4 regions of the Ensifer sp. Root127 genome follow, and region 3 is predicted to be linked to each of the others. Evidence: predicted binding sites of a transcription regulator. Region 3 holds the regulator's gene; each other region holds the start of a gene.
The links. Region 3 encodes LexA, which represses DNA repair genes until DNA is damaged. Its sites were predicted from a motif close to TGTTCNNNNTGTGTTCNG; they were not measured.
Positions count from the first base shown of each region.

Region 1: a site for LexA is predicted at 1,358-1,375, ahead of ASD03_RS02920 (PA0069 family radical SAM protein). Genes of this name have one in related genera too.
Region 2: a site for LexA is predicted at 1,797-1,814, ahead of ASD03_RS08685 (ATP-dependent helicase). Genes of this name have one in related genera too.
Region 4: a site for LexA is predicted at 1,282-1,299, ahead of ASD03_RS28200 (ribonuclease). Genes of this name have one in related genera too.

Region 1 covers NZ_LMDX01000001.1:609,698-612,896, forward strand. Annotated here, with positions in the region: gene moaB (molybdenum cofactor biosynthesis protein B) at 1-405, shown strand, start outside; gene ASD03_RS02915 (glycosyl transferase) at 714-1,241, opposite strand; gene ASD03_RS02920 (PA0069 family radical SAM protein) at 1,441-2,598, shown strand; partial or broken gene ASD03_RS39875 (ribonuclease HII) at 3,049-3,183, shown strand.
Region 2 covers NZ_LMDX01000004.1:63,052-66,250, forward strand. Annotated here, with positions in the region: gene ASD03_RS08675 (L,D-transpeptidase) at 1-696, opposite strand, end outside; gene recX (recombination regulator RecX) at 1,016-1,528, opposite strand; gene ASD03_RS08685 (ATP-dependent helicase) at 1,935-3,199, shown strand, end outside.
Region 3 covers NZ_LMDX01000011.1:10,198-13,396, reverse strand. Annotated here, with positions in the region: gene ASD03_RS13105 (hypothetical protein) at 275-607, shown strand; gene lexA (transcriptional repressor LexA) at 827-1,543, opposite strand; gene ASD03_RS13095 (hypothetical protein) at 1,724-1,963, shown strand; gene ASD03_RS13090 (hypothetical protein) at 2,022-2,309, opposite strand; gene ASD03_RS39970 (hypothetical protein) at 2,807-2,950, opposite strand; gene ASD03_RS13080 (DUF4242 domain-containing protein) at 3,128-3,199, opposite strand, start outside.
Region 4 covers NZ_LMDX01000034.1:143,795-146,993, reverse strand. Annotated here, with positions in the region: gene ettA (energy-dependent translational throttle protein EttA) at 1-370, opposite strand, end outside; gene ASD03_RS28200 (ribonuclease) at 489-1,235, opposite strand; gene ASD03_RS28195 (alpha/beta hydrolase) at 1,453-2,436, shown strand; gene ASD03_RS28190 (DMT family transporter) at 2,449-3,199, shown strand, end outside.

The DNA of each region.
Region 1 (3,199 bases), on a different contig from region 3:
GAGGCACGCGCAATCGTGCCGGACGATCGGCAAAGGATCCGCGATCAGGTGGAGGCCTGGACGCTCGACGAGACAATCGACGTGGTGATCACCACCGGCGGAACAGGCTTCACCGGCCGCGACGTCACGCCGGAGGCGCTCGAACCGCTGTTCGAGAAACGCATGGATGGCTTCTCCGAAGTTTTTCACCGGATTTCCTACGAGAAGATCGGCACCTCGACGATTCAGTCGCGCGCGACAGGCGGTGTCGCCAACGCCACCTTCATCTTCGTCCTGCCGGGGTCCCCCGGGGCCTGCAAGGATGCCTGGGACGGCATTCTCAAGCAACAACTCGACTACCGGCACATGCCGTGCAACTTCGTCGAGATCATGCCGCGGCTCGACGAGCATCTGAAACGGGGCTGACGCCTCAATCGGCGACCCAATTGTGCCGCGAGACAAGCCTGTTCCCTGGGGAACTGCGAAACCCGCAACCGCCTGCTACAGCTTCCAACGTCAGCTCGCATTGAGGGATCGCAACGAGATCCGAGCAAATCCTTCGACCGGAGCAAAGACGGCCCATCGCCGATGTCCCCCCAAGCGATGGGAACAAAAACATACGACGCGCGGCTCGCCCGGTCGCTCGGACAAGACTTTGCTAGCAAGGAAATTTGGTAGCCGCTTGGAGGTGCCGTCCGCAGGACAGGCACCTTTTTTGTTGGAGCGAATTTACTCTAGGCGCTCTGCCTGCTGTCAACGGCGACCCAGGCGGGGACAAGCTCCGTCGCAAGCTTTCGAACGGCGCGGATATTCGTCATTTCGCCCAGCGGCATCTTCCCGCGCGCGATCGCCAAGGCGTCGCGCTTGTGCACGAGGAAGCCCGCCTCCAGCGGCTTTACGCGCCGCGCGAGACGATGCAGCAACGGCTTGCGGTGCATTCGCGATGGCGAGAAACGGGCCGGCCCCTTGTGAAGCGACACATACTCGACGAGCTCATCCACCCAGCGCCCTATCGGCCGAGCACCGGGCTCAAGCAGCATCAGCCACTCGCCGCGCGCGGAGCGCACGATTTCGCCCAGATCCCAATCGACGCAGAAACGGCAGCCGGCGGCATCTGCCACGCGCACCGACCCGTCCTTCGAGCCATGATCGAGGATGATGACATCGCTGACCAAACCTTCGACGGCGCCTGCCACGAGCACGGACAGCGTCTGTGCCAGTTCCGCCTCGTTGTCACGTGTTTCCATGATGATCGTCAGCATAGCTGTTCCTACCGCATTGCAGCGTAAAATGCTACATCCGCGTGGCATGACCGCGCCCGCGATTTGTCCGATCGCCAAGTCATGCCGGTCGCTCTCGTTTCAGCACGCGCGATTTTTGTTCTTGAATTGTTCTTGTTTTCGCGATAGGAAAATAATCAGAACAAAACGGGATCAAACGGGTGATCCCTCGGAGATTCCGATGAAAGAGCTGTCTCAGATCAGGCAGGGTGCGCTTGCACCCGCCAACACGGCAGAGGTTGCCGAAGCATTGATGAGCGGGACCGGTCTCAGGATCGAGAATGACCGTCGCCGCGGGCGGGGTGCCGGACTGAACATGTCGGGCCGCTTTGAGCCGCAGGCGCGCGAGGTCTTCGACGACGGTTGGGAGAGCCTTGAGGACCTGCCTCCCTTCAAGACCGAGGTGCAGGTGGAAAAGCCGCGCTCGGTGATCAGCCGCAACGATTCTCCCGACATTTCCTTCGATCGCTCGATCAACCCTTATCGCGGCTGCGAGCATGGATGCATTTATTGTTTTGCCCGTCCGACACATGCCTATATGGGGCTTTCGGCCGGCCTCGATTTCGAGGCGAAGCTCTTTGCCAAGCCCGACGCCCCACGCCTGCTGGAGCGCGAGCTCGCCCGCACGGACTACAAGGTGAGGCCGATTGCGATCGGCACCAACACCGATCCCTACCAGCCGATTGAGAAGGAATGGCGGATCATGCGCCAGATCCTCGAAGTGCTGCAGGCCGCCAACCATCCTGTCATGATCGTGACGAAGTCGGCGATGGTGACGCGCGACATCGATCTGCTTGCACCGATGGCAGAAAAGGGACTTGCACGGGTCGGCATTTCGGTGACGACGCTCGACCGAAAGCTGGCGCGTACGATGGAGCCACGTGCTTCGACCCCTTCCAAACGACTGGAAGCGATGCGCGCCCTCACCGAAGCCGGCATTCCGACCGGCGTGCTGGTGTCGCCGATCATCCCGGCCCTCAACGATCATGAGATCGAACGGGTTTTGGAAGCCTCCCGATCGGCAGGAGCGCTGGAAGCGACCTATGTGCTGCTGCGCCTGCCGCTGGAGGTCAGCCCGCTCTTTCGCGACTGGCTGCTGCGGAACTATCCGGACCGCTATCGGCACGTCATGTCGCTTATCCGCTCGATGCGTGGCGGCAAGGATTATGACGCCGAGTTCGGCAAGCGCATGAAGGGCGCCGGTCCCTATGCCTGGCAGATCGGCCGCCGGTTTGAACTTGCGGCCAAACGCCTCGGTCTCAACCTCAATCGTCGACAGTTGCGCGACGACATTTTCGTGCCGCCACTCGGAACCGGCGTCCAGCTATCGCTGCTCTAGAGCATTTCCAGGAAAAGTGCGAAGCGGTTTTCCGTCAGGAAATGCGTAAAAACAAGGAGATAGAGCGTTCCGCGATTCCGTCTAAATCGGAACGCCCTAGCGGCAATCGGTATTGCGTATGTCGCTGGAGAAGTGGAGTTTTCGACCGCTCAGGTCAGGAATGCGAGGTGTGGCCTGAAGGCAAAATAACCTCAATGGTTGGCCGGAATGGGCAGGCATCGGTCTTGAGACGCCCGGTTCCCTGGATCGGCTGCGACTTGGGAAGCAGGTCACGGCGCAAGTTCATGCGAGCAGCGTCCCTCGCGCGTCATATCTGGCGCGCGGCGACAGAATTGAATTCCGGCGTCTCCTCCGTGCCTCATCAGGATGACGCTGGCATACCCCCCGGCTGCCGCCGCACTCAGATCGGGGGACTTGAAGAGAATCGGTCGATCATGCGAGTTTCGCCGCATGTCACATCGCAGATCGACCGATTCTCCCCTTTTCCCGGATATTATCCTTGCGCCCGATTTCAGCTTTGAACTGGCTGCCAGAAGGGACGGCGCCTGGCCGGTCGCTGGCGCCGACGAGGCCGGCCGAGGGCCGGACTTACCAGCTATGA
Region 2 (3,199 bases), on a different contig from region 3:
ATAGAGGTCGATTGCGTCCTGCTGCAGCATCCGCACGCAACCGGCCGAAGCGTTCTTGCCGATCGAGCGCCACTGCGGCGACCCATGGATGCGGTAGAGCGTATCCTGGCCATCCTGGAAGATATACATCGCCCGCGCGCCGAGCGGATTGCTGAGGCCCGGATCCATGCCGCCCGCCTCGATGCCATATTTCTTCAGGTGCGGCTGGCGCGCGACCATGTCGTCCGGCACCGTCCAACGCGGCCACTTGCGCTTCCAGTGCACGACCGCCCTGCCCTTCCAGGCGCGTCCCTGTGCGCCAAGACCGACGCCATAGCGGATCGCCTTGCCGCCGGGCAGCACCCAGTAGAGGAACATCTTCTGCGTATCGACGACGATCGAATAGGCCGGCTCGTTGGTCGCATAGGCGACCTCCTGCCGCAGGAATTCCGGCTTTATCGCATCGAACTGCACCCCCGGGACATCATAGCCCTCGTCCTTGACCGGACCGTAGATCTGGGCGTAATCGAGCTTTGGCGCCGGCTCATCCTTGCGCTCAAGCTCGATCGGGGCCTTCTCTGGCGGGGTGATGACGTCCTTGCTGGTCTTGTCGGCGGCATTTGGCTCGAGACCGGGCTTGGGGACCTGTGTGCAGGCGCTCAAAATAGAGCTTGCGACCACTGCAAGCAGTGATCGGCGGGACAATTGAAAAGACACTTTTTTATTCCGGGTTGGATGTATGCGAGGAGAGAGTTGTGGCTGTTGGTCCCATTCGTGACCGAAATGTGGTCAAAGCCGATCTCTTTGGTGGATGATCCTCGCCAGTCGCTCGCCGCCAACTGAGTGTTGCAAAATTCACCCGGTCGGGCGCGAGCGGGGAGTCAACTTGACGGCAGACGGAAGCGGCAAGTCGCGTTCAGCCTAGCAGTTGGTCTAAAGCATATCGCGCAAAAGTGCGCAGCGGTTTTGCGATGACGACATGCACAAAAACAAGAGCTTAAAGCGCGCAAGCGAATCCTGGAAATCGCGACGCGCTTTAGGTGAAAGCGTCCTTCCGCAGCACACTCTCGGCCTGCTCCGAGCTCATCTCGAACACTTTTCTGCCTATCTCGAACCCGAAACCGTTGCGAGCGAATGCGGACAGCTCCTTGGCCTTGCGCTTGTCGTCGAGCTCGCCGCGGCGGAAGGGGCCGAAAGCGCGCTTGCGAGCAAAGACCACGGCAGCAAACAGATCGTCGGTCTCCTCCAGCGCCACGGCGGCGGTTTCCCTGTCGATGCCCTTCGCCGAAAGCTTCTGCGCAATCGCCCGTTTCGACTTCCCGCTGCGCACCGCCGACTGCGTGCTGAGCTGCGCATAATCCGCGTCGTTCAGGGCATTCAGATCATAGGCGAACTTGACCGCGAACTCGGCAACGGCCTTGAGCTGCTGCTGGCTGATATCCTCGAACTTCTGTCGCGCCTTCCGGGTGATGGCGTCGAACAACTGTTTCTCCGTCATCATCTGTCGTTCGAGGCGATAGACCGCCGAATTGCGCGCCCAGGACAGCATGCGCGCGGTCGGCGCGTCGGAGGGCGGCGTGTCAGAAGGCGGATCGTCGGCTTGTAGATCGTTTGATGTCACGGGGTGGGCGGGCTCTTTTGGGATGCGCTTGATGGGCGATATTTCGCCCACAGAGATAGCCGCAAACGTGGCGCTTCGGTAGTCGCCACGGGCGGGATTGATTGCGGTAGCGCTAGCCCGGCATTTTGCGACCGGAAACCGATGGGCATTTCAGCCATTGCCAACCGGGCCTTTGCAATGTGATCTGCGGCTGATATGTTCCTAATTCGTTCCCCGTCGTGAATCTCTCATATCGAGCGCGGGGATGCCTCGGCGTCGCCCGCAGGGCCGAGCAATCGGTGCCAGCGTTCAGCGCGAGAGGTAGAATCGGCAGAGACTTACCGGGGACTTCGGCGTGGCGGCGGCCTATCTGGAAAAATTGAATGATCGACAGCGCGATGCCGTCGAATTTGGCGTAACCGCACCCGGCGAAACGATTGCAGGGCCACTCCTGATCATCGCCGGCGCCGGGTCGGGCAAAACGAATACGCTCGCCCATCGTGTTGCCCACCTCATCGTCAATGGCGCCGACCCCCGCCGCATCCTGCTGATGACGTTTTCACGCCGCGCCGCCAACGAAATGGCGCGACGGGTCGAGCGCATCTGCGCCCAGGTGCTTGGGGCAAACGCCACTGTTGCCACCGATGCGCTCACCTGGGCCGGAACATTCCACGGCATCGGCGCGCGCCTGCTGCGCATCTATGCCGAGCAAATCGGCTTGAATGTCGATTTCACGATCCATGACCGGGAAGACAGTGCCGACCTGATGAACCTTGTCCGGCATGAGCTCGGCCTCTCGAAGACCGAGAGCCGCTTCCCGACCAAGGGCACCTGCCTGTCGATCTACTCGCGGGCGGTCAACTCCGAGACGCCGCTGAGCGAGGTCTTGCGCGCGCACTATCCCTGGGTTTCCGGTTGGGAGGAGCAGTTGAAGCAGCTGTTTTCCTGTTATGTCGAGGCAAAGCAGACGCAGAACGTGCTCGATTACGACGACCTGCTGCTCTACTGGGCGCAGACCGTCAGCGTGCCGGAACTGGCCGAGGACATCGGCAACCGTTTCGACCATGTGCTGGTCGACGAATATCAGGATACCAACCGGCTTCAATCATCCGTGCTGATGGCGTTGAAGCCAGGCGGCAGGGGCCTGACGGTCGTGGGCGACGATGCCCAGTCGATCTATTCGTTCCGGGCAGCGACAGTGCGCAACATCCTGGATTTTCCGGGCGAGTTCACCCCTCCGGCCGACGTCATCACGCTTGATCGAAACTATCGTTCCACCCAGACGATCCTTGCCGCTGCCAACGGCGTCATCGATCTCGCCCGGGAACGCTTCACCAAGAACCTCTGGACCGAGCGGCAGTCGGCGGAAAGGCCCAAGCTGCTGGCGGTCGCGGATGAAGCCGACCAGGCGCGCTATATCGTCGAGAAGGTTCTGGAGAACCGAGAGATCGGCATGACGCTGAAGCAGCAGGCGGTGCTGTTTCGCTCGTCGAACCACAGCGGGCCGCTCGAGGTGGAGCTGACCCGGCGCAATATCCCCTTCGTGAAATTTGGCGGGCTGAAGTTTCTCGACAGCGCCCATGTCAAGGACATGCTGGCGGTGCTCAGGTTTGCGCAGAA
Region 3 (3,199 bases):
GGCGCGTCCAACACGCGCAGCGAGGCTGCCCGCATCGCAGCCAACCACTGTTTTCAAAGCGCAATTCGACCGGGCTGCGCTTGCCCGCCAGTTTGCGAACGTCCGCAGTCGCCAACGACATGGCCTTGCGAGGACGCGCCCCGAAATGGTGATTCGGTCACTATTGTCAGTGCTGAAAATATTGTCTCTAGACAGAACTGGGAATGAATATCCCAACAGCGCGACCCGTATAGGTAGTGTCAAACAAAGCCAACAATGGAGGAAAAGACATAAAATGAAATATAAGATCGCCCTGACTGCTCTTGCCATTCTTGCCGTAACGACGGCCACCGCAAGCGCTGAGGATCTCGTCTTTCAGCTTAAGAACAAGACGAATGCCGTTTTGACGAACTTCTACACATCGCCGGTCGGTGTTGATCAGTGGGAAGACGACGTCTTCGGGCGGCAGGTGCTTAATCCGGGCGAAAGCATGGAAATTACCATCGCCGACGGACGTGATGTCTGCAAATACGACATGCGCTTTGAATTCGAAGAAGGTTCCGGTCTCGACACGACTGAAGACAAGCAGGATCTCTGCGAGTTGGGCGAGTACTCGATTCACGAGTAAAATCCGTCGAGCGTGAAAAACACTCGATCCGAAAATCTCCGTCTCGCTACCCTATGTGGCGAGACGTTGAAGTAAGAGAGCGGCTGGCCGGCATGAAGGCGGCTAGAGCGTTTCCGGTTTAAACGGAGTCACTAGGCGCTCTATCTATTTGTTTTTACGCATTTCCTGGCGGAAAACCGCTCCGCACTTTTCCTCGAATTGCGCTGGCGTGAGACGGGCTTAGTGGTAGCGGCGGATCAAGCCGACGAGCTTGCCCTGAATCTTGACCCGGTCAGGCCCGAAGATGCGCGTCTCATAGGCCGGGTTGGCGGCCTCTAGAGCAATTGAAGCGCCCTTGCGCCGGAAGCGTTTCAACGTTGCTTCCTCGTCATCGACTAGTGCCACGATGATATCGCCGGGATTGGCCGTGGTGGCATTGCGGATGATCACCGTATCGCCATCGAAAATGCCGGCCTCGATCATCGAATCACCCTTCACTTCAAGGGCGTAGTGCTCGCCGCTGCCGATCATATCGAGCGGCACGGTAATGTCGTGGGTGTTGTTCTGTATCGCCGAGATCGGCACGCCGGCGGCAATGCGGCCCATCACTGGAACCGACACGGAGCTGTTGTCGGCAACCGGCAGCGTTTTCGCCGCGGGGGCAGGGGCGGGCGGTTTGCCAAGGCTACCCTCGATGACGCTCGGCGAAAACCCGCGACGGGGCTGCGCGCTCGCAGCATAGGCTTCCGGCAGTTTGATGACTTCGAGCGCTCGGGCGCGGTTGGGAAGCCGGCGTATGAAGCCGCGTTCCTCGAGCGCTGTGATCAGCCGGTGAATGCCCGACTTGGATGCCAGGTCGAGTGCATCCTTCATCTCGTCGAAGGACGGCGGTACACCGGACTCCTTCATTCGTTCATGGATGAAAAGAAGCAATTCCTGTTGCTTGCGGGTCAGCATGGCAAGTCGCTCCAGAGGCGTGAAACAAATCAAGAACAGACACTATCTGTTCCATATGTGTTCCGCAAGTGCCTAAAATTCTGTGAATGTTGGTTCAATCAAGCGCAGATTGACCAACTCGTCGCTGCACGCGCCGCGCGAGGCTGATATGCCTCCTTCCGTTTATGGAATGAGGGTTTAATGACGAAGCTGATTCAAATCTTGCTGACCATCGTTGTCGCCGCGACCGCGATCCTTGGGTTTCGCTGGTATCAATACGTGGATAACAAGCAGAGCCCGTTTGACGAAGTTGGTATCGCGTTGAATGCGGCGATGCCCGGGCCGCTCAATCAATGGGGTTGTGACCGGCTGAAGCTGACATTTGGCAACGGACACCCGCCGCACGGTTGCGCCGCGGCCGATGGGACGCAGTGGAAATAGCCTGCCATCAAGGGATCAGCAGAAATATCGATGGGCGATCTGCTAGAGGAGGCCTGAATCAGGCCGGCTGCGTCGCGGAGCAGGCGTCCTCGAATTCCTTGACGGTTTCCGCGGAGTTGTCCTCCGGCAGCACAGCGTCGGCCGCTTCGGTCGCGACCGGCGTGTCGCCTTGATAGACGAAGGACTGGATGTAGTAGGCGATCGTTCCCTTCCAAACGTTCCGGCCGTCTATCTGCTGGCAGGGCACGGCCGTTTCGAAGTCGGCTTGCAGGTCGTCGACCGTGGCAGCGCTGAGGGCGATGTTAGGCGATGCGATAATCGAGGCGATAAGCAAGGCTGCAAGCACGGTGAACGTCCACTAGATCAGAGGTGGCGGCGATGGTTTGGTTAACGATGTGAACCGTGCTTTCGTTCCGAAGTCCAGCAAGCATGCCGGGCACTGTGCCGTGTTCAACAGTTCTTTGCGAAAGGCGAGCACTGGTGCTCAAGCTGTGGCAATGAAGGCACAAAGATTGGCGTGAGGTGCGTTGGCGTTTTCGATTTTCCGGCGCCCGCCTCAAAGCGTGGCGCTGGCAGCTGATCAACAATACCCGCCGCAAATGCTTCCGATGATGTTGGACGCCGTAATGGAGTGCGAGTGGCCAGCGGCATCCGCCTGTAGCGATCTTCGCATCTCCAGCCAAATACATACGATGTTCAAACGCGCTACGAAACCGGCATCTGACCGCGGGTGCTCGACCAGTCGCGCCGGGATGTCGCGGAGACGTTGCGCACCCCAGTTCGACTGGCCACTGACGGATATCTCTCTCGTGTCGTTAGTTCGAGAGGTTAAAGCCGACCGTCTTACTTCTTGTCTTTCTTGCCCAGGGAGAAACTGCTGCCGGCCAGCTTCACCTGTGAGCCTTCCGTCACAACGGCGGCTTTGACAGTCTTGTCCTTCTTTGGCTTTCTAACCTCGCGGTTACTTCGCACTTGACCTTTTGCCATGATCGTCTCCTTGGAAGGTGTGCCGGGGAACCCTGCATGGGCGCCGAATGCCGGCAAACCAGCCTGCATTGATACCGCCGTAAGTCAATGACGGTGCCGGTGGATCACTGTTTTGCCGGCGTTGCGTCGCGCATTCGTGCCCGGTGTCCGGGCACTGCGATGATAACGTCGCTTCGGTCACTTACCGTTGCGCCCCTGGGATGCTGTCGCAGGCCCTATGACGGCAGCAACTTCGGTTATCTTGTTCGC
Region 4 (3,199 bases), on a different contig from region 3:
CCTGAAGCTTTGCGCCCTCTTCCGCCGTCTCGTCGGAATAGTTCATCATCAGCTCGTTGTAGCGCTCGACGATCGCCGTCTTGGCGGCAACGCCTTCCATGGCGTTTTCGAGCACGGTCTTGGTCGGGTCGAGCTGCGGCTCCTGCGGCAGGTAGCCGATGGTCGCACCTTCGGCGATCCAGGCCTCGCCGGTATATTCCTTGTCGAGGCCGGCCATGATGCGCAGCACCGTCGACTTACCGGCACCATTCGGGCCGAGGATACCGATCTTCGCGTCCGGATAGAACGACAGATGAACGTTCTCCAGGACCTTCTTCGCGCCATAGGCCTTATTGAGCCCGGCCATATGATAGATGAACTGACGTGCCATAAAAGAATGCTCCGCATGGGAAGGAAATTTGCCCGCTATGTAGGCGAATTAGTGCAAAGGGGCAATCGCCAAAGGCGTTTGCCCCCGCCTATCCCATGCCGGAGCGCCTTGTCAGCCGCTATCCGCGGCCTGCCGCGTCAGCAATGCCCTTGGCACATTTGAACTCCGTCGGCCCCGCCGCCTGGATCAGCGGCGCGAGGCTGGATTTGCCCGAAACGTCTCCCGTCAAGCCGATCGTCAGGCCGGTGATGACGCTGCGTCCCGCGACCGTCTGGCAGCGCATGCGCACCCGGTCGCCGGCCCCTGCGCCGAAGCTCTGGTCGAAAGCCTGCTTGATCGCCTTCTCATCGAGTTCCGAGCCGATACGCGCCCGAAAGAGCGCGCCGACGGCGGACCGGTTGAGCTCGTCGAGCATATGCAGTTGCGTGGCGAAATAGTCGTCGACCGGTGCCGTCTGGCAGGTGCCGCTGCGCAACCATTGGTGACGATCGAGGCCGGATTGAACGCCCGGCATGGCGACCAGCAGCCGCGCCGCCGTATCATCGGCCATGGCGAGCTTCGGCAGATCGAGCCAGTCGCCCTTGCGGTCCTGGGTGCGCATCTCGGCCGCCACCCCGCAATAGCTCTTGCGCAAGGGCCAGAGCCCGTGCAGCGACAGGTTCGTGGCATCGAAACGTTCGGCCGTCTGGTTGGCGAATTCCTTGCGTTGCGGCCGCGTCTCGCAGAAGCCCGGCTGCCAGCTGACGGCAAGCACATATTCCGTGCGGCCCGAGGCGCCTTCCGCCGCGGCATCAACCTTCTCTTGCGCCAAGGCAAACGAGGATGGAGCAAGCAGCATTGCCAGCGCCATCGCAACAATTGTCATTGGACTTGATACCGCTTTACTCCAACATGCCATGACACTCTCCCGATAAAACAAAACGGGAACAAATATCGCTCAAAACGGGAAAATTGGAACTGTTAATTACGGGTCCGCGAAATCGCTTGTGACCTCATGCGTAACGATCAACAAGCAGCGATTGCCTTTCCCCTGTAAATCGATTTGATATCGGCAGAGTCTGACGATTGGTCCGGGAGAAGGCATGTTCGGGCAGGTGAGGACGCATCAGAGCCCGACAGGCGCTATCTTGAACTGGCGCCATTTTCCGGCAGCTGCCGACGCGCGTGGCATTCTTCTTGTCAGCCATGGCCTTGCCGAACATTCCGGCCGCTATGCCCGTTTTGCCGAGGCGATGGCCGGCCACGGCTTTCACGTCTATGCCCACGACCATCGCGGACATGGCGCGACGCGCGCGCCGGATGCGCCGCTGGCCATGTTCTCGAACAGCTCAGGTCTCGACAAGGTGTTTGCCGACATCAGGGCCATGCGCACGCTCGCCACCGCCGCCCATCCGGGCGGCCTGCCGGTCATCCTCTTCGGTCACTCGATGGGCGGGCTGATCGCGCTCAACGCCGCCGAGACCGATCCAGGTCTCTACGATGCACTCGCCGTCTGGAACTCGAATTTCCGCCCTGGTATCGCCGGGCGCGGCGGCCAGTTGATCCTGAAGATCGAAAAGGCGCTCAAGGGCTCGGATGTGCCGAGCCCGCTGTTGTCGAAGCTCACTTTTGGCGCCTGGGGTCAGGCGATCAAGGATCGCAAGACCGATTCCGACTGGCTGTCGCGCGACGAGGCGGAGGTGGCCAAATATATCGCCGATCCGCTGTGCGGCTTCGACGCGACGGTGTCGCTCTGGCTGGATCTGATGCGGCTCGCCTTTGCCGGCGCACGGGCCGACCGGCTGGCGCGCCTGCCCGCCGGCCTGCCTGTTCATCTCGTCGGCGGCAGCGCCGATCCCTCGACCGAAAACGGCGGTGCCGTCCGCTGGCTCGGCGAGCGCATGAAGGCGCGCGGAATGACGGATGTATCGGTAACGATCCATGAGGGCATGCGCCACGAGACGCTCAACGAAATCGGCCGTGAGAAGGCAACAGCGGAGTTTGCGGCCTGGTGCCAATCGGCCGTCGGCAAATCTTCTGTCGGCCATTCTGTTGCCGCCAAGGCTGTGGCCGGCAAGAGGACCTGACCCGACATCATCATGGCAGACATGTCCCTCCCCAAGACCTCCAACGCCAATGACCGCATCTCCTTCGGCCTGACGCTGATGGTCCTTTCGGTGCTGTTGTCGCCGCTGATCGACATCTTCGCCAAGCTCGCGATCTCGACAGTACCGTCGGCACAGATCACCGCCGTGCGCTTCATCCTGCAGGTCGTCTTCATCCTGCCGATCGTGCTCGTGCGCGGCAGCCTGTTCGACCTCACCTGGCGCAAGACCGGGCTGCACGCGCTGCGCGGCGGCCTGCTTGTCGTCACCATGCTGTCCTTCATCACCACGCTGAAGGTAATGGAGGTGGCCGACGCCATCGCCATCTTCTTCGTCGAGCCGATCATCCTCACCATCCTCGGCAGCATCTTCCTCAAGGAGACGATCGGCTGGCGGCGCTACACCGCCTGTGCCGTCGGTTTCCTCGGCGCGCTCCTTGTCATCCAGCCAAGCATGCAGGAGGTGGGCCTGATCGCGCTGCTGCCGATCGTCGCCGCCTTCGGCCTGGCGGTGTTCCTGCTGGTGACGCGCATGGTGGCGCAGAATGAGGACCCGTGGTCGATGCAGTTCCATGCCGGCATCTGGGGCGGTCTCTTCTGTCTCGTACTGCTCTGGCTCGGCGAAGGCAGCGGATCTGGTATCTTCGACCCGGTCTGGCCCGAGGGCAACACCTGGTTCTATCTGCTCGGCGTCGGCGTCACCGCCACTATCTCCGGCGTGCTTGGGGTCTATGCCTATCGCTCCG